2 linked regions of the Congzhengia minquanensis genome follow. Each later gene encodes a partner of the first gene's protein in a complex. Links are inferred from orthologs where the notes say so. Each region holds a gene or a part of one and is shown on either strand. Other genes may lie near its edges.

Region 1 (8,857 bases):
CTCCAATGTAATTCCGGATGCAGATGAAGAAGTTCTTTAAAATTTTTAATTGACACGAAAGTTTCAATATGGTAGAATAAGAAATGGTGTTTGTAGAGGAAAGGAATGACGAAACTTATGCAGACCGATTTGCTTAACGCCCCGTTTTTTGTGGGACTGAAGCAATCTACAGATGCAATTAAAAACGGAAAAGCGGCTAAGGCTTTTGTTGCAAACGACGCAGACGACCATGTTCGCCTGCCGTTTGTGGCGCTGTGCAGCGAGCATGGGGTTCCGGTGGAGTTTTGCGAAACCAAGGCAAAGCTCGGTAAGGATTTTGGAATTAATGTGAGTGCAGCCTGCGCCGTGCTTCTAAAATGATTTATGCTTTATATTATGTTTTATAATATAGATTTATTATTTGAAGAAAGGAGGAAATCGTTTCATGCCTACGTTTAACCAGCTTGTGAGAAAAGGTAGGGAAACTTCTGTAAAAAAATATACAGCGCCGGCTCTTTTAAAGAACTTAAATACGCTGAAGAAGAAAACTACCAACTTAAACTCTCCTCAGAAAAGAGGCGTTTGCACTTCTGTTAAAACAATGACACCGAAAAAGCCGAACTCGGCACTTCGTAAAATGGCCAGGGTACGTCTTACAAACGGTATTGAAGTATCTGCTTACATTCCCGGCGTTGGTCACAACCTTCAGGAACACAGCGTTGTTTTAATCAGAGGCGGCAGAGTAAAAGACCTCCCTGGTGTAAGATACCACATCATCCGCGGCACATTGGATACTGCGGGCGTTGCAAACCGTAACCAGGCGAGATCGAAGTATGGCGCGAAAAAAGCAAAAGCAAAGAAATAATTTGCGCTAAAATCACATAGGTGTCGGTACGTTATTCATGAAAGATTTCCTGTAATATTGTACTGCACTGACGATGTCAAACAAAAAGTTTGCATTGAGTACCTGTGATTTCATTTCACAAAAATAATGAAGGAGGGAAGAAAGGTGCCAAGAAGAAGTTTTATTGCGAAAAGAGAAGTATTGGCTGACCCGGTTTACAACAGCACGGTTGTTACACGTTTGATTAACAATATCATGCTGGACGGTAAAAAAGGTACCGCACAGAAAATTGTGTACGGTGCATTTGATATCATCAAAGAAAAGACAGGTAAAGAACCTTTAGAGGTGTTTAACGCTGCAATGGCGAACATTATGCCTGTTTTGGAAGTAAAAGCAAGACGTGTCGGCGGTGCTACCTATCAGGTTCCGATTGAAGTTCGTCCTGAAAGACGGCAGACGCTGGGCCTTCGCTGGCTCACGCTTTACAGCCGCGCAAGAGGCGAAAAGACCATGAGGGAAAGACTGGCAGCAGAGATTATGGACGCTGTGAACAACACAGGTTCCTCTGTGAAAAAGAGAGAAGATACGCACAAAATGGCAGAAGCAAACAAGGCTTTTGCACATTACAGATGGTAATTTTAACGGAAACGATCATAAATTGTTAATTTTCACGGCAAAGCCGTGTATCCGTGAAATTTTTGGATAAAATATTGCGTGATACTCACGTATTATTTGAAGAAAGGAGGAAATTTGGTGGCAAGAGAATATTCTTTAGCAAAAACAAGAAATATCGGTATCATGGCACATATTGATGCCGGTAAAACCACCACGACAGAAAGAATTTTGTTCTATACAGGCGTCAACCACAAAATCGGTGAAACCCATGAGGGTGCTGCAACGATGGATTGGATGGCACAGGAGCAGGAAAGAGGTATTACCATTACCTCCGCTGCTACAACCTGTCACTGGCTCAATCATAGAATCAATATCATCGATACCCCGGGACACGTTGACTTCACCGTTGAAGTTGAGCGTTCTCTGCGTGTGTTGGACGGCAGCGTAACGGTTTTCTGTGCAAAAGGTGGCGTTGAGCCCCAGTCAGAGACTGTTTGGCGTCAGGCTGACACCTATAAGGTTCCGCGTATGGCTTATGTAAATAAGATGGACATTATGGGTGCAGACTTCTATAATGTTGTCGACATGATGAAAACGAGGCTAAAATGTAATGCTGTTCCAATTCAAATTCCAATTGGTTCGGAGGAAACATTTAAAGGTTTGGTTGACTTAGTAGAAAACAAAGCATATGTTTACTACGATGACCTTGGGAAAGATATCCGCGAGGAGGAAATTCCCGAAGATTTAAAGGAAAAGGCAGAGGAATATAGAATTAATATGCTGGAAGCGGTTGCTGAAACCAGCGAAGAACTGATGGAAAAATATTTGGAGGAGGGAACTTTAACCGTCCCCGAAATTAAAAAGGCTCTTCGTGCAGGCACAATTTCCAACGAAATCGTTCCTGTTCTGTGCGGAACATCCTATAAAAATAAAGGTGTTCAGAAGCTACTTGACGCAATTGTTGATTATATGCCCGCCCCGACAGACGTTGCCGCAATCCGCGGAACAGATCCTGCCACAGGCGAAGAAGTGGAAAGCCCGTCTTCTGACGACGCTCCGTTTGCCGCTTTGGCATTTAAAATTATGGCAGACCCCTTTGTTGGTAAGCTGTGCTTTTTCCGCGTATATTCCGGAACGCTGGATGCCGGTTCCCACGTTTTAAACTCTACAAAAGATGTGAAGGAACGTATTGGCCGTATTCTGCAGATGCATGCAAACGACAGAAAGGATATTGACAAGGTTTATTCCGGAGATATCGCTTCGGCCGTTGGTTTAAAGAGTACCACAACCGGTGATACACTATGCGACCCGAACCACCCGATTATCTTAGAATCCATGGAATTCCCTGACCCGGTTATCCGTGTTGCAATTGAACCGAAAACTAAAGAGGGCCAGGAAAAAATGGGTATTGGTCTGGCAAGGCTTGCAGAGGAAGACCCGACCTTTAAAACCTATACGGACGAGGAAACAGGGCAGACCATCATCGCTGGTATGGGTGAGCTTCACTTGGAAATTATCGTTGACAGACTCATGCGCGAATTTAAGGTAGAAGCGAACGTTGGTAAGCCCCAGGTTGCTTATAAGGAAACCATTCGGAAAACGGTTGAAGTGAACCATAAATATGCAAGACAGTCCGGTGGTAAAGGCCAGTATGGTCACGTTGTAATGACGTTAGAGCCCTTAGAGGCAGGCGGCGGATATGAATTCGTAAATAAAATTGTCGGCGGTGCCATTCCGAAGGAATATATCCCGGCAGTTGACGCAGGTATTCAGGGCGCAATGCAGACCGGTGTTTTGGCAGGCTACAACGTAGTTGACGTTAGGGTTACCTTAATCGACGGTTCTTACCACGAAGTTGACTCATCGGAAATGGCGTTTAAAATTGCTGCGTCCATGGGATTTAAAGACGGCTGTAAAAAGGCAGATCCGGTATTAAAAGAGCCTATCATGCAGGTTGACGTCATTGTTCCTGAGGAATATATGGGCGACGTTATGGGCGACTTAAACTCACGTCGCGGACAGATTCAGGGTATGGAAGCACGTCCCGGCGCGCAGATGATTCATTCGTTTGTTCCGCTTTCTGAAATGTTTGGTTATGCAACAGAGCTTCGCTCCAGAACACAGGGCCGTGGTCAGTATACCATGCAGCCCAGCCATTATGAGGAAGTTCCCAAGAGCATTCAGGAACAGATTATTAACTCTCGTACGAAAAAAGATTAATTTTCTATTGATTTTTTTCGTATTTAATTGTAAAATAAAACTAATAAAAAACTAAAACTAAAATAAACATTTAGGAGGAAAACAAAATGGCAAAAGCGAAATATGAGAGATCAAAGCCTCATGTTAACATTGGTACAATTGGTCACGTTGACCATGGTAAGACAACATTGACAGCTGCAATCACAAAGGTTCTCAGCTTAAGAGGCGCAGCAGATTTTAAAGCTTACGACCAGATCGACGGCGCACCGGAAGAAAGAGAAAGAGGTATTACAATCTCCACCGCTCACGTTGAGTATGAAACAGAAAACAGACACTATGCTCACGTTGACTGCCCGGGACACGCTGACTATGTTAAGAACATGATCACAGGCGCAGCACAGATGGACGGCGCTATCTTAGTTGTTTCCGCTGCAGACGGTGTTATGCCTCAGACAAGAGAGCACATCCTGCTGGCAAGACAGGTTGGCGTTCCTTACATCGTTGTATTTATGAACAAGGCTGACCAGGTTGACGATCCTGAGCTGTTAGAGCTCGTTGAGATGGAAATTCGTGAACTTTTAACAGAGTATGAATTCCCGGGTGACGACACACCGATCATCACAGGTTCTGCTTTAGCAGTTTTAGAAAGCGATTCAACAGACATCAATGCACCTGAATATGAGCCCATCTTAAAGCTCATGGACGCTGTTGACTCTTTCATTCCCACACCGGAACGTGCTTCTGGTCTTCCGTTCTTAATGCCAGTCGAGGACGTATTCTCCATCACAGGCCGTGGTACGGTTGCTACAGGCAGAGTTGAAAGAGGAACACTGAACTTAAATGATGAAGTTGAAATCACAGGTTTAGCTGACGAGCCGAGAAAAGTTGTTGTAACCGGTATCGAAATGTTCAGAAAGCTTCTTGACCAGGCTGAAGCAGGCGACAACATCGGCGCGCTTCTCCGTGGCGTTCAGAAGAACGAAATCGAAAGAGGCCAGGTTTTAGCAAAACCCGGCACAATTCATCCCCACACACAGTTTAAGGGTGAAGTTTACGTTCTGACAAAGGAAGAAGGCGGACGTCATACACCGTTCTTCAACAACTACAGACCGCAGTTCTATTTCAGAACAACGGACGTTACAGGCGTAATTAAGCTTCCCGACGGCGTTGAAATGTGCATGCCCGGCGACAATGTAACCATGGAAGTTGAACTGATTACACCTATCGCTATTGAAGAAGGACTCCGTTTCGCTATTCGTGAAGGCGGCAGAACAGTTGGTTCCGGCGTTGTATCTTCTGTTATTAAATAATTCATTATTTTTTGACATAAACGGCATAGTCTAAATAGACTATGCCGTTTTTTTATTGTGAAAATAAACAAATTTTAAGGCATTTTTTTGATAAATTGAACAAAATTAATAAATTTTTATATTAAATTCTTTCTTTTACAGGTCAAATATGATACAATAAAAGCGTATAAATATGTAATGACGCATTACAAGAGAGAGAGGGAGACAAAAATGAGGACAATGCAAAAATGTTTATCATCCTTTTTAGCTGTTTCTGTTATTTTAATGTCACTGCTCATACCAATGGCCGCAGCAGCAGACGAATGTAAAATTGAAACGGCTGGAAACGCAGTGAGAATTATTCCGACAAACACATCTTTTACAAAAGATACGGCCCGGGAGTTTATATTCACGGTTCCCGAAGCCGGTGATTATGCGGTATTTTTTTCACAAACAGCAGCTAAAAACGACTACACTGTTACCTTTACCCCAACAGCGGGCGGGGAAACCGTTTTGTTCAACACGGGCAAAACATCAGAACAGAGCGGAAATAATTACAGCTATATCCGTGTAGGCGCAGCAGGCGGAGCAAAATCAGCCTCATCAACACTTCCAGCGGGAGAATGTACCATTGCAATTACACCAACTGTTGCAGATGCTGTTATAAATTACATTGATATCAGATGCACCACCATTTCCGTAGATGGGTCTAAGCAGGCCATTTATCCTTCCGATTACAATGCATATGCGAATGTTGGTTCTCCTGGACATGTTAACGGCATGATTAACAATGCGAACACAAAAGTGCCCGGTTATACGTATGTGTCGGATTACAACAGCGATTCATTTACAGCAAAGCGGACGGACGACCGTTACATCCACGTAAACGGCGGTGTGACCGTGACTTATAAGCTAAATGTTCAAAAAGCCGGAAACTACGCTGTTATGGTGGATCAGCGTTTCTATTCTTATAATGCAAAAGCAGATGAAAGCACAAATAACCGAACGGGCTCTATGGTGTTGGCTTTAGACGGCGAACAGGTCTACACAAAGAGCGATACGATTATAGTAAAGGGAAACGGCGGAACGACAGATGACGGAACCCGCGAGTGGCACATTGTTAATATGGCGCTGACCGAAGGCCCCCACGAAATTACATATAAAATGAATACCCTGGGGTCTTATTTCTATCATTTCACCATTGAGGAATTGACAGAGTATAACGATAAGGTTGTCACTGTGGACAATAACCTGACAAGAATAGAATCAGATGCGTCTGCAAAAACAATTGCGGCAGGAACGACCAGGAACTTTGAATTTACCGTTCCGGTTACCGGCTCCTATATCTTTGCAACGCAGCATCCAAAAACATTTTCAGGTAAGATATCTGCCACAGTAAGAAACCAGTCCACATTGGAAACCACAGAAATTTACAACGGCACCTGGGCTGACGACCAGAATAGTAAATATGCTAAAATTGGCGATAGCAAAACACAGCCGGTGATGTTAGAGGCCGGTGTTGCCTATGAGCTTTCCATTACACCAGACACCGAGCTTACGGCAGATTTCGTTGACGTTTTAAGAACAGAAATTCCCATAGATGGAAAAACAGCAATTCCGCCGCAATATATTACAGATTCAAACTTAACGTTAACGCATTTAAACAGCGACGACACAACAGGCACAGTGATCCCATCCGAGGGCTACACCCTTGTAGGCGATTACAGAAGCCAGGAGCTTGCGTCTCCGTCTGAAGGCACCCTTATTGGTGTTTATATGAACAATAATGGCAGCTATGCTTCCTATACGCTTGACGTACAAACACCTGGGTACTATAAATTTGACATTGCCGCTGGCCATTGGCAATCTGAAGACCTCACAGGAAAGCTGTTTTTCGCAATTAACGGCGCAGGGTTTGGTTCCGATACCTACAGTGCTACAGCGGCGGTAAAAAACGATACACTCTCTACGCCTGCAATTTATTTAGGCACTGGCAAGCAGACACTGACCGTTACCAATAAGAGTGGAAACGGCTGTGGGATGTATTTGAAATATCTGTTGGCGGAACCCGCAAGTGCCGGAACCGGCATTGTGGACGCAACAGAGCTTCCGGCAACGGTTGTTCCCAATCTTGCTTCCGATTTTACCGGACTTATCGGGGCAGACGGAATGGCTCTCGATAACGGGCAAAGCATATCTTGGAACATTGAAACCACAGAAATTGCCGCTGATTTAAGACTGCTCAGCGGAACAATTCCGGAAGGCGCACAGGTTTCGGTTAAAATAGACGACGCTGCGGCGGAAACGGTTCTTCTTTCGCAGCTGGGAGTGCTTTTTGAAAGCAAATCCTTTACTGCCGGAACACACGTTTTAACCATTCAGTCCCTAACCGACGGCGTGGTGTTGGGCCAGTTGAACCTGTGTGAACACAAGGAGCCAGTTCAAATTGTCGCAGGCGCAGCAAGAACAAAAACAGATTTGACAAACGGGCTGTTGCTAAGCGGCAGCGGAAGTCTTGAGGCAGCTGCAGGAACATTGAATCCGTCATCCTGTTACCTAATCACATTTGATATTGCAGACCAGGGCTATTACACTGTTTATGTAAATGCAACTATATTGCAGTGCAGCTATAAAGCATATTTTGATGGTGTTGACGTGACCAACAAATGGTATTATGCCACAGGGTCGAACAGCACAGAACCGGCGAAATCGGCGCAGGATAAAAAGCTTGCGGTTCCAATGCAGCTTGATGCCGGACAGCATACCTTTATTTTAGAAAGCTTAGAGGGTTATACGGCCAATCTTTCCAGCCAAATTGAACTCCGTCGGGTAGATGGTCCGTTATATGCAGACGTATCAAGCGGCGAGCGGGTAATTCCTGCGTGGGACTTCATTTCTTCAAATGTTACGACAGACGGATGGTGGTTTGCACATCAATATACCCAGGGGGCGCAGATGGATAAAACCGCCAAGGGCTATGAAGATTTTGTAGTCCGCAACGTGGTTTTAGACAGTGCAAGCGGTAACCAGGGCTGGACATATTCCGTTACAGTTCCTGAGGACGGATTATATGATTTTGGTTTTTATCATTCTAATGCTACCTCGGGTGTACGGGTAACGGTGGACGACAATCCCGAAGTAATATATCGTCCAACGAGTGCCTCCACAGTTACAAAATTTAATGCTCCCGACCCGATGTTCCTTACGGCTGGAACGCATACTGTTACGGTGCGGAAGGAAAGTGTTGCCGGAACGCTCAGATTTAACGGCCTAAGCTTTACAAAACGCAGTTCTGTAACTGTTGATGAAAAAAGCCATTCAGCTCAGGTTTGTGTTGGCTTTGAAATCGCTGTAACCGGTAAGGTTGTCACAGCACTGTACAGCGGACCGGAACTCGTGGGTATTTCCATAACGGATGCGGCAAACGCAAAGGACGTAAACGTTCAGGTGAAAAACCTTTCTGCCACGCCAGATTCCGCCAAGGTAATGGTTTGGAGAGATTTAGACAATGTGGAACCTTTGATGAAAAATATCACTTTTAGTGCGGATACGCAGGAATGGATTGCAATAAAATAAAGTTTTCTACAAAAGATAACCCCCCTTATGACAGCGTCGTAAGGGGGATTACTGTTTAGGCAAATAATGGGTTGACAAAGTATGGTTTGCGTAGTAAAATAGGTAGCGTATGATTTGGGCAGCGCAATGAAACGACCTGTTTGACGGATCTTTTGTGTCCGGGAAAGGGAAGCGGAGTTTATCATGAAACGAAACGCACCGGTAAAAACAGCGGAACTAATTAAAATCGCAATACCTTGCCTAATCGAGCAATTTTTGCTCGTTGTCGCCGGCATTATTTCCACCGCCATCGTAGGCAGATTGGGCAAAGCCGAGCTTACCGCAGCAACCATGTGCGCAAATTTGGTGGGGTGGC
Region 2 (17,695 bases), on another replicon or contig:
AAAATACCGTCATCCTTAGTTGCGGCAATGGAAAACGCAACGCCCACAATAGAGGGAAAACGGATGTGGGCACGCTCTGTTGTCCTGGGAAATATTTTTTACCGCCTGTCACTTTCGGAAGAAGATTGCAGACAGTATATGAAAATCGGGAAAGAAACTGCTGCCCTTTATGAAGCGGCAGAGATGAAACATGACAAAAATAAAAATTTTTACCGGTATTGCCGTCTGCTCTTTACCATTCTGCAAAAAAAGGCGGAACTGATGCTGAAGGTTGACGAAGCATATCGGAACGGAGACAAAGCATATTTGGCAAAAGCAGCAGATGTGCTGATTCCCGCGTTAAGCCAGCTGTATAAAGCCATGGAAGAGCTGCATAGTTCTGAATGGATGCAGACCTATAAGCCTTTCGGCTATGAGGTAATCTGCGCACGCTACGGCGGACAGATTATGCTGAATCAAAATGCTTCCAGAAGAATTAAGGCTTATCTTTCAGGTGAGATTGACAAAATAGAGGAATTAGAGCAAACAAAACAAAATACAGCCCCCCCTTTTAGCGGGGTAAACTACTTAACCGCGTCTGTGATAAATTAACGGCGCCGCCAACACGGAATATTACATTTAAATTACTGAGAAAAACCCCTTGACAGAAGAAACGGAACTCTTTATAATTAGCCTTGCAACTTAAAAAAATGAGGGTTATTTATGGTTCATGACATGACTGCGGGAAGTCCCGCAAAGCTGATTTTAAAGTTTTCTCTGCCGTTTTTCTTCGGCTCACTGTTTCAGCAGCTTTACTCCACGGTGGATATGTTGATTGTCGGGCGCCTTTTGGGTTCAGACGCATTGGCGGCCGTGGGTGCAACGGGAAACATGTGTGCATTTATCATTTGGGGCGCCTGCGGCGCCATGACGGGGTTTTCGGCGGTTACTGCACAACGGCTGGGTGCAAAAGACGGAAACGGCGTGAAGGTGTCGTTTTTTGTGTCGCTGGTGTTAATGGCAGCAATCAGTCTGGTGTTGACTCCTTTAAGCATGGTTTTTCACAAGGAAATTTTGCTTTGGATGAAAACACCCCAGGAAATTTTGGGTGACGCATCGTCATACGTGTTTGTCATTCTGGCGGGAACAGTGTTTACCATGTGTTATAACCTGCTGTCAGGCATGATTCGCGCCATGGGAAACAGCAAAATTCCGTTTTACTCCTTGGTGTTAAGCTCAGTTGTAAACATTGTTTTGGACGTGTTTTTCATTGCTGTGGTACATACTGGCGTTTGGGGTGCGGCGCTGGCAACGGTAATATCACAGGTTGCCGCATGTATTTTTTGCGCCGCGGCGATTTTGAAAAAGTTCCCAGACCTGATTTTTTCAAGACAACAATGCATTTTTGATAAGATAATTGCCGGCCGATGCCTGCGCATTGGAATTCCCATGTTTTTTCAGAACTCACTGATTTCCGGAGGCGGCATGATTGGGCAGAGTGCGATTAATTTGTTTGGCACGGCGGCCATTGCCGCTACTACCGCAGTTGGGCGCATTATCAATATTTTGTTCGGTCTGTTCAATTCTGTGGGGGCCGCAATGGTGACCTATGTGAACCAAAACGCCGGGGCAGGGAACATAGAACGCATTCACAGGGGCGTTAAGGTGTCTTGCTTCATCTCTGTTCTTTTGGGGGCTTTTGCCGCGCTGGTGATGCTGCTGTTCGGAAAAAATCTTGTTTTATTGTTTGTTAGCGGGGACAAAAATGTAAAAGAAATTGTGCAGTTTTCTGTGCGGTATATTTTATTTATGGTTCCTGCGTTTCTGTTTGTGTCGCCGGTGGAGGCGCTTCGGAACACCATGCACGGAATCGGCCTTTCCATTATTCCGGTAATTGCCTGCGCCATTGAGCTTGTTACGCGTACAACGCTGTCTTTGGTAACGCAGTATGTAAAAAGTTATACGCTGGTGTGTCTCATTGAACCCTCGGCCTGGACGGTTGCCGTGATACCCTTAGCCATTACATATGCGGTGTGGTATTGGAAAAATATACGAACGGTGCGTAAACGGGAATTAGACCAGCAGCAAATAAGCCCATCTGTTTAACAGATGGGCTTATGTTTTTTGCTTATTTTGTTTCCCTTAATTCCACACGCCTGATTTTTCCGCTGATGGTTTTCGGAAGTTCTTCTAAAAATTCCACCACCCGTGGATATTTATAGGGCGCTGTGTGGGTTTTTACATAATCCTGAATTTCCTTTTTCAGCGCATCGGATCCCTGTGTATTTTTGGTCAGCACAATAGATGCTTTTACAATCTGTCCCCTAATTTCGTCCGGCACAGCTGTAACGGCACATTCTAAAACATAGGGAAGCTCCATGATAACGCTTTCAATTTCAAACGGCCCAATCCGGTAGCCGGAGGATTTAATCACATCGTCAATCCTGCCCACAAACCAAAGGTATCCATCTTCGTCGCGCCAGGCTAGGTCGCCGGTGTGATAAAGTCCGTCGTGCCAAGCCTTTTTCGTGTTTTCCTCGTCGCCGTAATAGCCCATAAATAAACCGCAGGGTTCATTTTTGTCGGTTCTTACAACAACCTCGCCGGTTTCACCAACGCCAGCACTTGTGCCGTCGTCTAACACAACATCCACATCGTAAAGCGGGGAGGGTCTGCCCATTGAGCCTGGCTTTGCCACCATGCCGCGCAGTGTTCCAACTGTAAGGGTGGTTTCTGTCTGCCCAAATCCTTCCATCAGGCGCAGCCCTGTTGCCTTTTTCCACTGTTCATACACTTCCGGGTTTAACGCCTCGCCGGCGGTTGTGGTATATTCCAGAGAAGAAAGGTCATACTGCGACAAATCCTCTTTAATAAAGAAGCGGTACATGGTTGGGGGGGCACAGAAAGTGGTAATATTATATTTTTTGAACATGGGCAGAATGTCGTCTGCCTGAAACTTATCAAAGTCATACACAAAAATTGCTGCTTCACACAGCCATTGGCCGTAAAGCTTTCCCCAAAGGGCTTTTCCCCACCCAGTGTCGGAAATGGTAAAGTGAATTCCGTCAGGGTTTACGTTGTGCCAGTATTTTGCCGTGATAAAATGTCCCAGCGGATATTTGTGGTTGTGTGTTGCAATTTTCGGATATCCTGTGGTACCCGACGTAAAGAACATAAGTAACGGGTCTGAGCCGCAGGCAGAATCGGGTTTTCTTTCATATGTATCGGAAAATGCAGGCATTTCCTCGTTAAAGTTGTGCCAGCCGTCACGCTGGCCGCCAACTAAAATTTTTGTAATTTTTTGATAGTTTTTCTCCGCTAAATCCACCTGATGGGATACGTCGGTGTCAGCCGTGCAGACAATGGCGCTGACGCCTGCAGATTGAAAGCGATAGTCAAAATCGTGTTCCACCAGCAGGTGAGTGGCAGGAATGACAACTGCACCAATTTTGTGCAGCGCCAAAATAGAGAACCAGAATTGGTAGTGCCTTTTCAGCACCAACATAACCCTGTCGCCCTTTTTAATGCCCAGCGATTCAAAATAATTCGCGGTCATGGAAGAATACCGGCTGATGTCACGGAACGTAAACCGCTTTTCCTGCTTGTCGTGAGAAATGAACAGCATTGCCAGTTTATCGGGGCATTTCTCCGCCAGCACGTCGATACAATCAAACGCAAAATTAAACTCCTCTGCGTTGTGAAATGAAATGTCAACCAAACGGCCTTCTTTGTCTTCCACCGTGTTAATGAACTTGCTGTAAACGTCAGCATCCGTTTGAAAATTTTTATAGGGCATGTCGTCATACGCAGTGTTATCGCCCAATGCGTCTACATCTTTCATGACGATAGCATAAATCTCAACGTCGTTACCGTCCATAGCCACCATTCTGTGAGGCGTGGCACTGTTATAATAAATGGTGTCGCCGGCTTCTAAAATTTCCGTGTTGCTGCCAACAGTCATCTTAAGGCGGCCTTTCACCACAATGTCGAACTCCTGTCCCTTATGGGAAGAAGCTTCGCCCTCACCGGCATTTTCAAGGTAAGGAATAATAACGTGATAAGGCTCCGACGTTTTGTTTTTAAACATAGAGGCCAGATTTTTATATTCATAGCCCTCTTTCCGCGTAATGGGCAGGCCGCCGCCGCGCCTTGTAACCTCGTAGCTGGTCAGCGTGGGACTTGCGCCTTTGAGCAAATCAGTCGGATCCAGGTTGAGGCACTTTGCGCACTTATAAATGAATGTGAAATCAAAGTCCTTCTCTCCGTTTTCATAAGCTTTATACTCGTCTGCGGTAATATCTGTGTTTTGGGCCATAATTTCTTCTGAAAGACCCAAAATCTCTCTGGCGTTTCTAATTCGGAGAGCCACATCCTTTAAATGCTCATTGTTGTCAACCATTGCAATTCCTCCTTAAAAAATTTTTTTTAATTTAAAGCAGGTCGGCGATATCTAAAATCAGCCGTTCTGTTTTTTCCCATCCTAAACACGGGTCTGTGATGGATTTTCCATACACGCCGTCTTCAATTTTCTGGCTGCCGTCTTCAATATAGCTTTCAATCATAAAGCCTTTCACAAACTGCTTAATGTCGTTCGAGTGCCTGCAGCTGTGAAGCACCTCTTTGCAAATTCGAATCTGTTCTAAATATTGTTTGTTTGAGTTAGAGTGGTTGGCGTCAACCACTAAGGCCATGTTCTGCAGGTTTTTTGCGGCATAAAGGTCGTGCAGACGGATTAAATCCTCGTAGTGGTAGTTGGGATTTGCCTGGCCGTGTTTGTTCACAGAACCGCGCAAAATTGCATGGGCGTAGGGGTTGCCTTCTGTCTTAACCTCCCAGCCGCCATAAATAAAGGTGTGGCCATGCTGGGCCGCGATAATGGAGTTTAACATAACGGAATAGTCTCCACTGGTGGGATTTTTCATTCCCACAGGAACATTAATTCCGCTGCAGGTTAAACGGTGCTGCTGGTTTTCCACAGAACGTGCGCCTACTGCAACATATGACAGCAAATCGGAAAGGTACCTGTAATTCTCAGGATACAGCATCTCATCGGCACAGAAAAAGCCGGTTTCGGCAATTACGTCTGTATGCAGCTTCCTGATTGCTAAAATACCATGAAGCATGTCCGCTTTTTTTGTGGGATCTGGCTGGTGCAGCATGCCCTTATATCCTTCGCCTGTGGTGCGGGGCTTATTTGTGTAAACACGAGGTACGATTAAAATTTTATCAAAAACTTTATCCTGCAACTTTTTCAGCCGTGTGCAGTAGTCTAAAACTGCAGTTTCATTGTCTGCTGAGCAGGGGCCGATCAGCAGAATAAACTTGTCAGACTCGCCCGTAAAGACTTTTTTCACCTGGTCGTCAAACTGCTGCTTTTTTGCTGCATATTCCGGTAAAAGCGGATATCGTTCTTTGATTTCCTCCGGACCGGGCAACTCTCTGATATAATTCATCTGCATCGTCTCAAAACCTCTTTTCAAATAATTTTGCAGTTTATCGTCTGCAATAGGAATATTAGCATAATTTGCAGCGAATGTCAAATGTTTTAGGCTATTTAAAATCGCAAAAGCAAAAAACAATAAAAATCTAAAACACACTTTGTTTTTTATGTGAAAAATGGCAGTTTTGTTTTAAACGAAATTTGTAAATGGAAATAAATGTTTCTTATATTTTGCTTTTTATTCTTGATTGTCAAGCTGTTTGTTCTTGTCAAAATAATTTAACAAGCTACAAATAATTGCAATTTCTTCATCGCTTAAATTATCAAGCGACAACATGCGTTTATTGTCGACCTCCAGTAAATAATCTGTCGTTACGCGGAACAACTTAGCCATTAAAATTATGTGTTTCATTGCAGGTGCAGAAGTTTGATTTTCCCATGCCAAAACGCTGGTACGCGCAATATTTAGTTTTTTTGCCAAATCTACCTGACTTAAATGGTATTGTTCTCTTAACTTTTTAATTCTATCACATATCATATTATCAATCCTTTCAAATTTAGTCTACTGAAAAATGATGTCAATATACACATCATTCAATGATGTGTATATTGACATTTGATAAAAACTATGTTAAAATAACTTCAGTTTCAATTATAAATGAGAGGAGAAAGTATAATGAAAAAGTATGTATGTTCTATTTTAACGGCATTGCTGATGTTAATAGCTGTATTTCCTTGTGTTTTTGGTGTAGACAGCTTAGATTTATCTGACTCTATGCATTTAACCTTTGAATTGGATCAAGAAGACATCAAAGCAAGCTATGGTGCTTCCCTTACAAAGATAAGCGGAGGATTTGGAGGCTCTTCTGGCTCGTTGTCAATTACCAATGGTACAGATGAAAAAGGCGGTTTTTTTAAGAACGGACTCAGGTTATATTCCGGCAGGGAATACCTGTTTTCTGTAAACGTTAAATCGGAGGAGCTACTTGGGAATCCTCGTGTCACCTTATTTTTTCACTATGAAGAGGAAAATGAAAACGGCGAAATTACATCATCCTCCGGAACAGGATATCAAAGCGTGCGCCTTGTAAACCGTGAGAATGTTGGAAATGGCTGGGTTAGATATTTTAACACCTATACAGTTGCTGAAACCTGCACAACAGGCAACGGGCAAGCCAAGATTTATTCGCCGGATTGCAGCATCGACTTCCGGGGTGGTTCGGCAAATGTCAGCTTTCTCGCGGATGATTTCATCGTTGAACCGGTATATCCTGCAGAAATGGTACATGAAAATAATCTTTTGCTGCACGAATCCTTTGACGGTACAGCTGTTGCTTTAAAAGGCATGGGCGCTGCGATGTCCCTGCAGGAAGCAGGCGGTATGGATGATTCCGGCTGTATCTCTGTCGTTCCTTCAAACGGAAACGGCGGTGTTATGTTAAATTCAGCATTATCAATTATTCCCGGTGCGGTTTACAAAATCTCCTGGTTTGCCAAGGCGAGCAACGAGTCGGCTGTTGGTAAATATCTTGCGGGATACTTTGATTTTTCCGGCATTAAGAACGAAGACGGCACAACTGTTTTTTCCGCAAATCAAAATTCTTCATATGTAAGAAATTATTCAAAGCTTGCCATGTCAGATGCGCATGGCACCGTCACAGCGTTAACTAAGGATTGGCAGTATTACGAGTGCATTTATAAGCCGAATAACTGGCTTTACAGTGTGTACAGCGAATTACCAGCAACGTTCTACACAAGAATTTTTGACGATTTATCCGGACAGGGAAGCGGAACGGATTGCAGTTTTTTGCTGGACGAAATAAAAATTGAAAAACTGGACACGCCATTTAACGGAAATTTCTCTTTTCCGTTCGAGACAAAGGGCTTGTGGAACGGATTTCAGACCGGATCCAATGTGAGCGATACCTGGCTGAAGGGAGAGAATACGCAGGTAAGCGCAGTAACTGCTGACAATCCGTATATTACAGTGATTCAGTCCGCAAACAGCAGCAATGAGAACGATCTGGAAACCCGGGGCATCCGGCAGTATATATCCAGAACTGCCGGTAAAAATTATATTTTATCCTTTCGCGCAAGGGCACAGGAAGCGGGGCATACGCTTGTGCCGTATATTAAAACACTGAATGCAGATGGAACCGAGCATTCTTTGCAGCTAACAAATGCAGACGGTTCACTGCCTGCACTGTCTGATACATGGCAGGTTTTCAAGCTAAAGTTCACCGAAAGCGCCAATATAGGCAGCGGAATGCTTGGTTTTTCTGCTGACAGCGGCGCCAATACTTCGGATTTTGCTTTTGATATTGATGATATTATACTGAAGCCTATTTCACCGGAATTTACAGAAATCCCTCTTACCGGCAGCTTTGAGGTGGGTAAAACCATTACCGCAGGCGTAACGACCGAGGGGACGAATTCCAAGGTTCGGTATAAAGTGATGTCCTCTTTGGACAATGTTCATTTTTCATGTATTTCACAGGGACTGATGACACAAAATACAATTTCACATACTATCACAACAGGTAATGTAGGAACATATATCCGTTTTGAGTTTGCCGGTATAGTAGATGGAAGCTTTGCTCCAAAGGTTGTGACGGAATCTGGCTATATTTCGGGAGCTTCATTAAAGTTCACTTCCACCTCCGGTGACAGCTTTGTTCAAGCAGAGGCAGCGCTTCATCAGAATCAGTGTGTCGGTAAAAGGATAAAGCTAATTGCTGCTGCGTATGGAAAAGACAGAGAATTGCTTAACATCTCTGAATTTTGTGCGTTGTATGACACCTTGACGGACGGAAAATTGACCGTTCGTGTTGAAAAAAACACAGAAACAGTGATGGTTAAAGCATTTTTATGGATTGATGAAACGTTGGAGCCGATTGTTCACGCAAAGGTGCTGGGCGGAACAGAAAATGCAGTTCTGCCCTTGAAAGTTTATCTGATTGGCGACTCAATATGCTATGATTACGGCACAGAAGTGACTCAACGTGTGGGATGGGGAACAAAATTTGATGATAGCTTTGTCAGCGGCGTTACGGTTGATAACTGTGCTGTACGCGGCGAAAGCTCCCTTACATATCTTTATGCAGAACGGAATCCCGCGGATGAATCGGCAACACACAGATGGTGGCATCCCAATAAAAAGTGGGATGAAATACTCACAGACAGCACGCCGGGAGACTATTGCCTCATTTCTTTAGGCACAAATGACAAAAACTATTATACCGGCGGAAATTTCACCATTGGCTGTTCCAAAGAACAATATCGTAAAAATTTGGAGCGGTTTATAAATGAGGGCAGAGAAGCAGGATTAAATATCTTGTTTGTAACCCCGATTCCCGCAATTGGCGTGGCGACTACTTTTAACTCAATTTCGGACTATGCCGGCGTTATGATTGAGGTAGCAAATGAAAATAATGTAACGGTTTTGGACTTAAACAAAAAAATGTATGATTACTGCATGGAAATGGGGGCGGAAACTGCTTTTAACACATACTACTGTTATGAAATGAATGATAGTATCCATATAAATGATGAGGGCGCTAAACTGGTGAACAGCTTCATTTTGGAGATGCTAGAAGCCTCTGTGAGTCCTCTGAAACAATTTATTAACAGGGAGGAACAGAAATGAAAAAAGCATTTGTTTTGTATTTAACTTTTGTTTTAATGCTGTCTACTTTCTTGCCGGTTCTGTCCGGCGCAGAAAATAATGAAACGGTAAATGATGTCACAATTTGCGGCTTTGAAACACCGGACGGATATTCGGCAATTTATACCGCAAACCATGTGTGGCAGGCAGGCGGATATGCCGGTTCTGACGGTGCATTAAAAATATCTCAGGGAACAAATAAAATGTCGGGTGTGGCGATTAACGGCATAAATACCGTTGTGGGAACAACATATGATATTTCCATAATAGTAAAACCGCCGCAGGATAATCCGAACGCACTTGACAAATGTCATGTGGTGGTGTATCATAGCTGGTATGATGAGGGAGACAACGGCGAAATGGTCATTTCGCCGCAACTTTCAGGCTATCACGAAATGGCACTCCCCGTAAAAACCGATATGGGCGGCGGTTGGTATCAGTATTCTGTGAAATATACCGTTTCCGAAACCTGTAATGTATGGTCTTCGGGAGCTGTTTCTGTACATAATGTTTACGGAACGGCAAGTAAACTGGAATTCCGTGGGCAGACCACAGATGTTGAATATATGGTAGACGATTTCATATGTGTTCCCGCAGCTCTTAATGAAGAAACAACTGAGGGGGACCATTCGGTTTTGATTGATATTGATTTTGAGAATGGTTTGGAAGGGATGACAGGGGCAGATTGCACGGTTTCTCTGTCACCTACAGGCGGAGTCGGCGGTTCTGCTCATCTGAAAGCTGCGGCCGCCGGCACCATGGGGGGCGTTAAATATGACGGCCTTACCATTGAACCTGACAGAGTTTATAAGTTGTCTTGGTGGGCTAAGGCAGATAACGAAACGGCATTAAACAAGTATCTTACCGGTTACTTCTTTTTTAGCGGCGGATTTGGTTGGACAGAGGATTATCACGTCAGAGAAAATTCAAAGCTGTTTATGAATAATGAAGACGGTGAAAATCCTACTCTTACATACGATTGGCAGTATTTTGAATGCTACTACAAGACTCAGAACTCGGCCTATGTTGCAGGTGAAACGCTTTCAGCGTACTTTTTTACAAGACTGTTTTCCACGCCTACCGGTGCAAACAACGGCGAGGGTTGTGAATTCTCAATTGATGATATTAAACTGGAAAAACTCGCGGCACCTTTCAACGGCGCCTTTGATTTGCCGCACACGTTTGAAACCTCCTGGAACTCACCTGTGACCTATTATCCGACTTGGCTTGTCGGGGAAAATACTACGGCATCTTACAATTTCGTTGAAAATCCGTATCTTACGGTAACGCAGTTTGCAAATTCCGCAGGTGGAGAAGACACAGACACTCGTGTGCTGAAACAGTATGTACCCAGAAAAGCGAATACCGAATACAAGCTTACATTTAGGGCGAAATCTGATACAGAGAGTGTCAATCTTGTTCCGGTTTATACAACCTTTGATGGTGAAAAAACAGCAGAGACAGAGTTGTTGACACTTACAGACGGTGGTTATCCCGCACTTTCTGCAGAGTGGCAAAACTATGAGATTCTTTTTTCTACCGACGAAAAGACGAGCAATGCGGTTTTGGGCTTTTCAGCCGAGGCAGGAGGTAACACAGAATCGCTCAGCTACGATATTGATGACATTGCGCTGGTTGAACAAGTTCCCGTAATTGATGCGGTTCCTTTAACCGGAGAGGTAAAAAACGGAGGCGTCATTTCAGCAGGCGCCGTTTCGCGGATAGATGGAACAAACATATTATATCGTATATTATGCTCGCGGGATAACGTTAATTATACAACTTTAAAGTATGGTTTTTTGACAGAGAAAACAATAGATTATTTGTTGACAGAAAATGATTCCGGAAGGTATATTAAAATGGAATTTATCGGTATTTGCGGCGACACAGTTACAAATAAAATCGTGACAGAGCCGGTATTTTTCGGCGGTTCGTTTGTAAATTTTACATCAGATATTTATAGCGATGAGCTTTCCGCACAGGGCAGTATTATGGATGAAAGCCTTCTGGGAACGGAGGTTTTAGCGATTATTGCAATGTATGATGCAGAGGGAGCACTGCTTGGTACTTATCAAAATAAGCAGTACACAGATACCATACAAAATGGCAGAATCAACGTATCCGGTTCCAGACTGTCCGGCACTTGCCGGGCGAAAGCGTTTTTGTGGAAAGGAGACGGGACGTTGACGCCGCTTGCGCAGACAAAGGAAATATCTCAAATGAAAAGAAATAAAAACGTAATGGTGAACATTGCCGCAGACGGCTTGGAGAGTGCGGTAATCAGGAGCACATCATCCGAACCGGAAGAATATGTGAAAAATACGAAAGAATACATTTCCAATTATCTGCAAAACGCACCGGTAGGCAGAATGTTATTTAATGTTTGTTACAGCCGGTCTGTTGTGGACAGCGATGCAATTGATTCCATGCTATATAACGTAGAAACAAATAACGACGGAACGGCAAAACGGGATGAAAACGGAAATGTGATAAAAACAGTTGCACCCGTGTGTGAATCTACGAGCATGCTCAGCAAGTACAGGGCAATGATTGAACGCGGTATTGATGTTGTTGACATGGCGATTGACGCAACACATGATTTCGGAGCAGAGGCATGGGTTTCTGTTCGCATGAATGACCATCATTATCCTAATGATCCGGGATTTAATTCCTCGTTCAGGTATAACCGCGCCGCAGAGGTAGGCGTTAACGGTTCAAGAGGTAGCATGGATTATACAAAAAAAGCAGCGCAGAACTATTTTAAGAGCTATATTATAGAGCTTTGTGAAAAATATGATATTGACGGTATTGAATTTGATTATCTGCGTTCCTGCCCGATTATGTCAACAGCAGATGAAGCCGGCAGACAGGAGTTAAACCGCTATATCAAAGAGCTTCGGGACACTGTGAATGCCATAGCGGAAAGCCGCGGAAAAGAAATTAAAATTTCTGCACGGATTTATCCGGAAGAACAGATGAACATAAATTATGGCGTAGACGCTGCGCAATGGATTGCAGACGGCTCAATTGATGTTTTGACGGTTGAGGGATGGTATATTCCCACCTACTATCACATTCCTGTTCAGGAGTGGCGCTCGAGCATTAATGCGAAGAATACGGAAAATCATCCATACAGTCTTCTGTGCGGAACAGACTGGGCCGTGCGTTGTGATTCGCGGGCGAAGGAAGGATACATCATGTGGATTACGCTGGAACAGTTTAAGGGATTTGCAAGTGCAGCTTACGAGAAGGGTGCTGATGGCGTTTATTTCTTTAACCATTTTGCACCAAACAGCGACTCCGGAGGTTCAACGTATTATATTGACAAAAACGGCGTAAAAACGAGAAAAAGTATTTTAACCGAAAAACTAAAATCTGCGGCATCACAGAAAGAAGCAGAAACAGGAATGCGGGCCTATGTTAATACCTGCAGAGATTATTCAAATACGCTTTATCCAATCGCACTGTCAGACTCATTCAGCTTTGTGATAAACACAGGAAGCAGGCCGGAAAGCGGTTATTACACAGTTTTGGTTGGAATAGACGCAATGGAGGGCTTTGAAGAAAACCTTCTGACGGTAACAGTAAATGGTGGTTCGGCAACGCAAATCGGCGATGTGCCTCATGTACCTGGATTTATTTGGAGTGCATCAACGTCAAGTGAGCCGGCCGCAAGCCACGTTTCAGAAACGGCACCGCGGGTTATGCAGTTTGTGGTTGATGATCTTTCCGCAATTCGCAATGGAGAAAACACCGTAACAATTACCAATCCATCGGGAAAAACACAGAGCACTAAATGGCTTGAAATTCAGGTGGATTCCACTATTGGGGCTGTGCCGTTAGAAATGGCAAATTAAAAATATAAGCAAATGATGCAGCGGGATTCGAAATCCCGCTGTGTTAATGTGCAAAAGCAATATACAGCAGAAATCGTGTAGCGGTAATTTAAAACATATTAAAATGGAAAATTTTATATTTTAATTTACCAGTTTAATCCTCCCTATTCTAATTATGTTTGGTATTTATCCCGTAAAAAAGGTTATAATTTTAATGTAGAAGAAAATCAGGGGGGATAAAATGGGGAAAAAAGACAAATTTATCATTCAAAAAACAGACAGGCTTTGCGGGACAGTTGAAGTATCGGGCTCGAAAAACGCGGCCATTCCAATTTTGGCCGCCACGCTTTTGGCAGAGGGAAAATCTACCTTAAATAACGTGCCCGGTCTTACTGATATTACAGTGATGTGTGAAATTCTCAATTGCTTGGGCGCCCGCGTTAGTTTTGACGGCGCTAACAACGTAACCGTGGATGCGCAAAATTTAGACCACACCGTTGCACCTTATGACCTGACATCGAAAATGAGAGGCTCGTTTTTGGTCATGGGGCCCCTTTTGGCCCGTATGAAAAAGGTTCGCTTATCACTTCCCGGCGGATGCCCCATCGGCTCGCGGCCGGTTGACCTGCATCTTAAGGGCTTTGACGCACTTGGCGCTGAGATAACAAAAGGCTTTGGATTTGTTGAGGTCACATGTAAAAAGCTTGTAGGCAATAAAATCTATTTGGATTTTCCCAGCGTTGGCGCCACAGAAAACATTTTAATGGCTGCTGTGGCTGCTGAAGGCGTAACGACCATTGAAAATGCTGCGGCAGAACCTGAAATTGCCGATTTGGCGTGCTTTTTGACGTCTATGGGCGCTGATATCAGCGGCGCGGGCACAGACTCTATCACCGTTCACGGAGTGAAAACGTTTCAGCCGGTGGAATATTCCATCATGCCGGACAGAATTGAAGCGGGCAGCTTTATGATTGCTTCTGCAATTACCAACGGAGATATTACCATAAACGGTGTTATCCCCGAGCATATTAAACCCCTAACCGCAAAGCTGTGCGAAATCGGCGCTGAAATTGACGTAAACGGCAACTCTCTAAGAATTCGGGGAAACGGGCACTACACCGCAACAGACGTAAAAACCCTTCCGTTTCCTGGTTTTCCAACCGACATGCAGGCGCAGATGATGTCGCTTTTGTCGGTATCTGACGGCACGGGCATTGTGACAGAAACGATTTTTGAAAACCGGTTTATGCATGCGCAGGAGCTGTGCAGAATGGGTGCAAACATTAAGGTGGAAGGACACTGTGCTGTAATTGAAGGAACGCCGGAGCTTACAGGAGCAAAGGTTGTTGCAAGCGACCTGCGGGCCGGTGCAGCGCTGGTGCTGGCAGGATTAAACGCCAAAGGGACAACAGAGGTATTAGACATTTACCACATTGACCGGGGATATGAAAACTTAGACGGAAAGCTTCGGTCTTTAGGTGCAGACATTCAGCGGGTATCCTATTAAATTTACGGCTGAGACAAGCACTCAGCCGTTTGTTTTTTTGCAAAAAGCGCCATCCGGCATTATGACGGATGGCGCTCTGGTTAAAAGAACGACATAATATAATATACAATACCTGCAACCACCGATGAGGTGATACCATAGACTAAAACGGGGCCTGCGACGGTGAACATTTTAACGGCTAAGCCTAAAACCAGTCCCTCGCTTTTAAATTCCATGGCCGGCGAAACAATGGAGTTTGCAAAGCCCGTTATAGGAACAATGCTTCCTGCGCCGGCATACTTTGCAAGCCGGTCGTAAAGGCCAAGGCCCGTAAAGAATGCACCTAAGAACACCAGTGTGGTTGAGGTTCCCATGGCGGCGCCCTCCTCATCGAAACCCATTGCCTGATACCCATTTAAAATGAGCTGTCCGATCACGCAGATGAGGCCGCCGACGATAAAGGCCCAAATTACGTCTTTCACAATTGGTGAATTGGGTGTTTTTTTATCTACATAATCCTGATATTGTTTATCCGTCATATTATTTTTCATAAACAAAAGTTCCTTCCTACCTTATTTATATGCACAAACCATAACTGCCCGGCTGGACAGTGCGTTGGGACCGCTTTCGGAAAAATTCATGTAAAGTCCGAAACTTAAAGCGCATATAATGAATAAAGCAGCAAGAATCCTGGCATAATTTTTTAAAGTCATAGTTTTAAGTCCCTTCCTTTCTTTTCGTTTGTATACAGGTATTGTTTGAAAAAAAGAAATATTTTATTCCTTTCTTTAAAAATAAATCATAATTCATTTGTTAAAATATGAACAAATACTTACATTTTTAACAATTTTAAGTTTTTCTTGAGGAAAGACTTGAAATCAGTGCAGCCTGTGTGCTATAATACACAAATGAGAAGTTTTAACAGGGAGGATAAAGACATTGCCAGCAATATTAGAAAAGAAAGAAAACAATACGGTAGACTTTACCATTACGGTTTCAAAAGAAACCTTTGGGGCTGCCGTGGACGAGGCATTCAAAAAGAACGTTAAGAAAATTTCGGTTCCCGGTTTCAGAAAGGGAAAAGCGCCAAGAAAACTGATTGAAAAAACTTATGGAGAAGGCATATTTTTTGATGAAGCGGTTGATTCCGTTCTGCCCGCAGCATATGATGATGCGGTGAAAGAACTGAATTTAGAGCCTGTTGACACACCGAAAATTGACATTAAAGAAATCGGAAAAGACAAGGATTTGGTTGTTTCTGCAAGCGTTACCGTAAAGCCTGAGGTAAAACTTGGTGAATATAAGGGTTTAAAACTGGACGACATTGTACATACTGTAAGTGATGACGATGTTGATGCCGAGCTTTCAAAACGCCAGGAAAAAGGCGCAAGACAGGTTACGGTAGAAGACCGTGCAGTGCAGGAAAAGGACACGGCAACCATCGACTTTGAAGGCTTTATCGACGGCACAGCGTTTGCCGGCGGCAAAGGTGAAAATTTTGAACTGGTAATCGGCAGCGGTCAGTTTATTCCCGGATTTGAAGAACAGATTATCGGAAAGTCTATTGGTGACGAATTTGACGTTAACGTTACGTTCCCCGAAGACTATCATTCGGAAGAACTCAAGGGAAAAGCGGCTGTGTTCAAAACAAAGGTCAACGCAATCAGCTATAAAGAGCTCCCTGAGTTAGACGACGAGTTTGCAAAAGATGTGAGTGAATTCGATACGTTAGCGGAGTTAAAAGAAGATATTAAAAAGAAATTGCAGGAGAGTGCTGACGCACGTACAAAACAGGAAAAGGAAAACGCCGCTGTGGATAAGGTTGTAGAAAACATGACGGTAGACGTTCCTGAGTGCATGGTGAACACACGGATTGAAAGCACCATTCGCGAAAACAACGCCCGTATGGCACAGCAGGGAATTTCTTTTGAACAGTATTTAGGGTATATGGGCACGACTTTAGACCAGTTTAAAGAACAGATTAAGCCAAACGCCGAACTTCAGGTTAAAGGTACACTTGCTTTAGAGCAGATCGCCAAGGAAGAAAACATTGAAGTGAGCGAAGCTGATTTAGAAGAACAGCTCAAAAAAATGGCAGAGGCCTACAGCATGGAACTGGAGAAGGTTAAGGAATTTATGCGGGAAGAGGACTTAGAGAATATCAAAGCCGACCTTAAAATTTCCAAAGCGTTAGATTTTATTGTGGAAAACACGAAATGGTCGAAGCCTGCGGCAAAGAAACCTGCAGCAAAAAAGGCGGCTGCTGACAAAGCAGACGCTAAAACGGCAGAAGAAAAGCCCAAGAAGACCACAAGAAAGAAGAAAGCGGAAGAAACAAAAAGCGAAGAATAAATTTTTAGCCTACGGAGGTAATTTTAATGAGCTTAGTACCGGTGGTTGTGGAACAGACAAGCAGGGGTGAGCGTTCCTACGATATCTATTCCAGACTTTTAAGAGACAGAATTATATTTTTAAGCGAGGAAGTGAACGACGTAACCGCCAGCTTAGTGGTTGCGCAGATGTTGTTTTTGGAAGGCGAAGACCCTGACAAGGACATTCAGTTTTACATCAACAGCCCCGGGGGTTCCATTACTTCCGGCATGGCAATTTATGACACGATGCAATACATAAGGTGCGACGTGTCTACCATTTGCGTTGGCATGGCGGCCTCTATGGGTGCGTTTTTGCTGGCGGCTGGGGCACCCGGAAAGCGGTTTGCCCTTCCCAACAGTGAAATTATGATTCATCAGCCCTTAGGCGGCATGCAGGGCCAGGCGACGGACATTAAAATCCATGCCGACAGAATTATTAGAATTAAAGAAACATTGAACAAAATTTTAAGCGAGCGGACTGGAAAACCGATTGAGCAAATTCAGCAGGACACCGAGCGTGACAACTTCATGTCGGCCGACGAGGCCGCGGCCTATGGTTTGATCGACAAAGTCATTGTTTCAGGAAGAGAAATTCAAAAATAAAGTGTGAGTCTTACAAAAAGGGGCTGTTATTATGACAGCCCCTTTTTAAGAGAGTGAACCTTTCGGGTAACAAAACAACCCGTGATACATAAAAGTATAATAGTATTATCTTTTTGTTGTGTGCAAATTCTGCCCGAAATTTGTATACAGAAAAAAAGCGGGCAGAAAGGCTGTGTTTCATATGGCAACGAGAAATGATGAAGACTTGAAAATTCGCTGCAGCTTCTGCGGGAAATATGAAAACGAAGTTCTGAGAATGTTTGAAGGCCCAAACGTTTGTATTTGCAATGAGTGCATTGCGCTTTGCAACCGTTA

Evidence for each region.
Region 2: the proteins of rpsG (region 1) and tig are in contact, whole or in part, in a crystal structure (PDB 3GTY), measured with the Thermotoga maritima proteins. The link is inferred for Congzhengia minquanensis from one-to-one orthologs. Residues at the interface, in WP_004081843.1 of Thermotoga maritima: Lys34, Lys52, Lys55, Glu59, Arg62, Gln63, Glu66, Asn67, Lys69, Val71, Arg95, Ala109, Lys110, Lys111, Gly112, Arg113, Pro114, Glu117, Glu121, Ile124, Ala125, Tyr127, Asn128, Asn129, Thr130, Gly131, Lys135, Asp139, Arg142, Met143; in WP_004081061.1 of Thermotoga maritima: Glu122, Val124, Val129, Leu130, Tyr133, Glu188, Gly259, Ile262, Tyr263, Glu266, Ser270, Glu273, Gln274, Glu277, Arg308, Gln311, Ile312, Ser315, Tyr316, Glu325, Arg329, Arg336, Leu363, Phe366, Trp367, Arg373, Leu377, Arg381, Leu384, Glu387.

Annotation. Positions count from the first base shown.
Region 1 is NZ_JACRSU010000004.1:1,535-10,391, reverse strand. Bases 1-2,723 are described here. They hold rpsG (30S ribosomal protein S7), read left to right. Parts: upstream 1-988; coding sequence 989-1,459; downstream 1,460-2,723. Other genes in these bases: fusA (elongation factor G), read left to right, coding at 1,577-2,723; rpsL (30S ribosomal protein S12), read left to right, coding at 425-844; H8698_RS10280 (L7Ae/L30e/S12e/Gadd45 family ribosomal protein), read left to right, coding at 106-360; rpoC (DNA-directed RNA polymerase subunit beta'), read left to right, coding at 1-40. Outside these bases: more of fusA, read left to right, coding at 2,724-3,658; tuf (elongation factor Tu), read left to right, coding at 3,745-4,947; H8698_RS10255 (carbohydrate-binding protein), read left to right, coding at 5,158-8,502; H8698_RS10250 (MATE family efflux transporter), read left to right, coding at 8,686-8,857.
Region 2 is NZ_JACRSU010000002.1:348,903-366,597, reverse strand. What follows is about bases 14,617-17,550. They hold tig (trigger factor), read left to right. Parts: upstream 14,617-15,344; coding sequence 15,345-16,757; downstream 16,758-17,550. Other genes in these bases: clpP (ATP-dependent Clp endopeptidase proteolytic subunit ClpP), read left to right, coding at 16,784-17,380; spoVAC (stage V sporulation protein AC), read right to left, coding at 14,617-14,956. Outside these bases: H8698_RS06815 (beta-N-acetylhexosaminidase), read left to right, coding at 1-591; H8698_RS06810 (MATE family efflux transporter), read left to right, coding at 703-2,085; H8698_RS06805 (AMP-binding protein), read right to left, coding at 2,108-4,378; H8698_RS06800 (3-deoxy-7-phosphoheptulonate synthase), read right to left, coding at 4,410-5,438; H8698_RS06795 (helix-turn-helix transcriptional regulator), read right to left, coding at 5,658-5,957; H8698_RS06790 (GDSL-type esterase/lipase family protein), read left to right, coding at 6,096-9,065; H8698_RS06785 (glycoside hydrolase family protein), read left to right, coding at 9,062-12,940; murA (UDP-N-acetylglucosamine 1-carboxyvinyltransferase), read left to right, coding at 13,161-14,426; more of spoVAC, read right to left, coding at 14,507-14,616; ATP-dependent Clp protease ATP-binding subunit ClpX, read left to right, coding at 17,562-17,695. UniProt on the Bacillus subtilis protein: Involved in protein export. Acts as a chaperone by maintaining the newly synthesized protein in an open conformation. Functions as a peptidyl-prolyl cis-trans isomerase.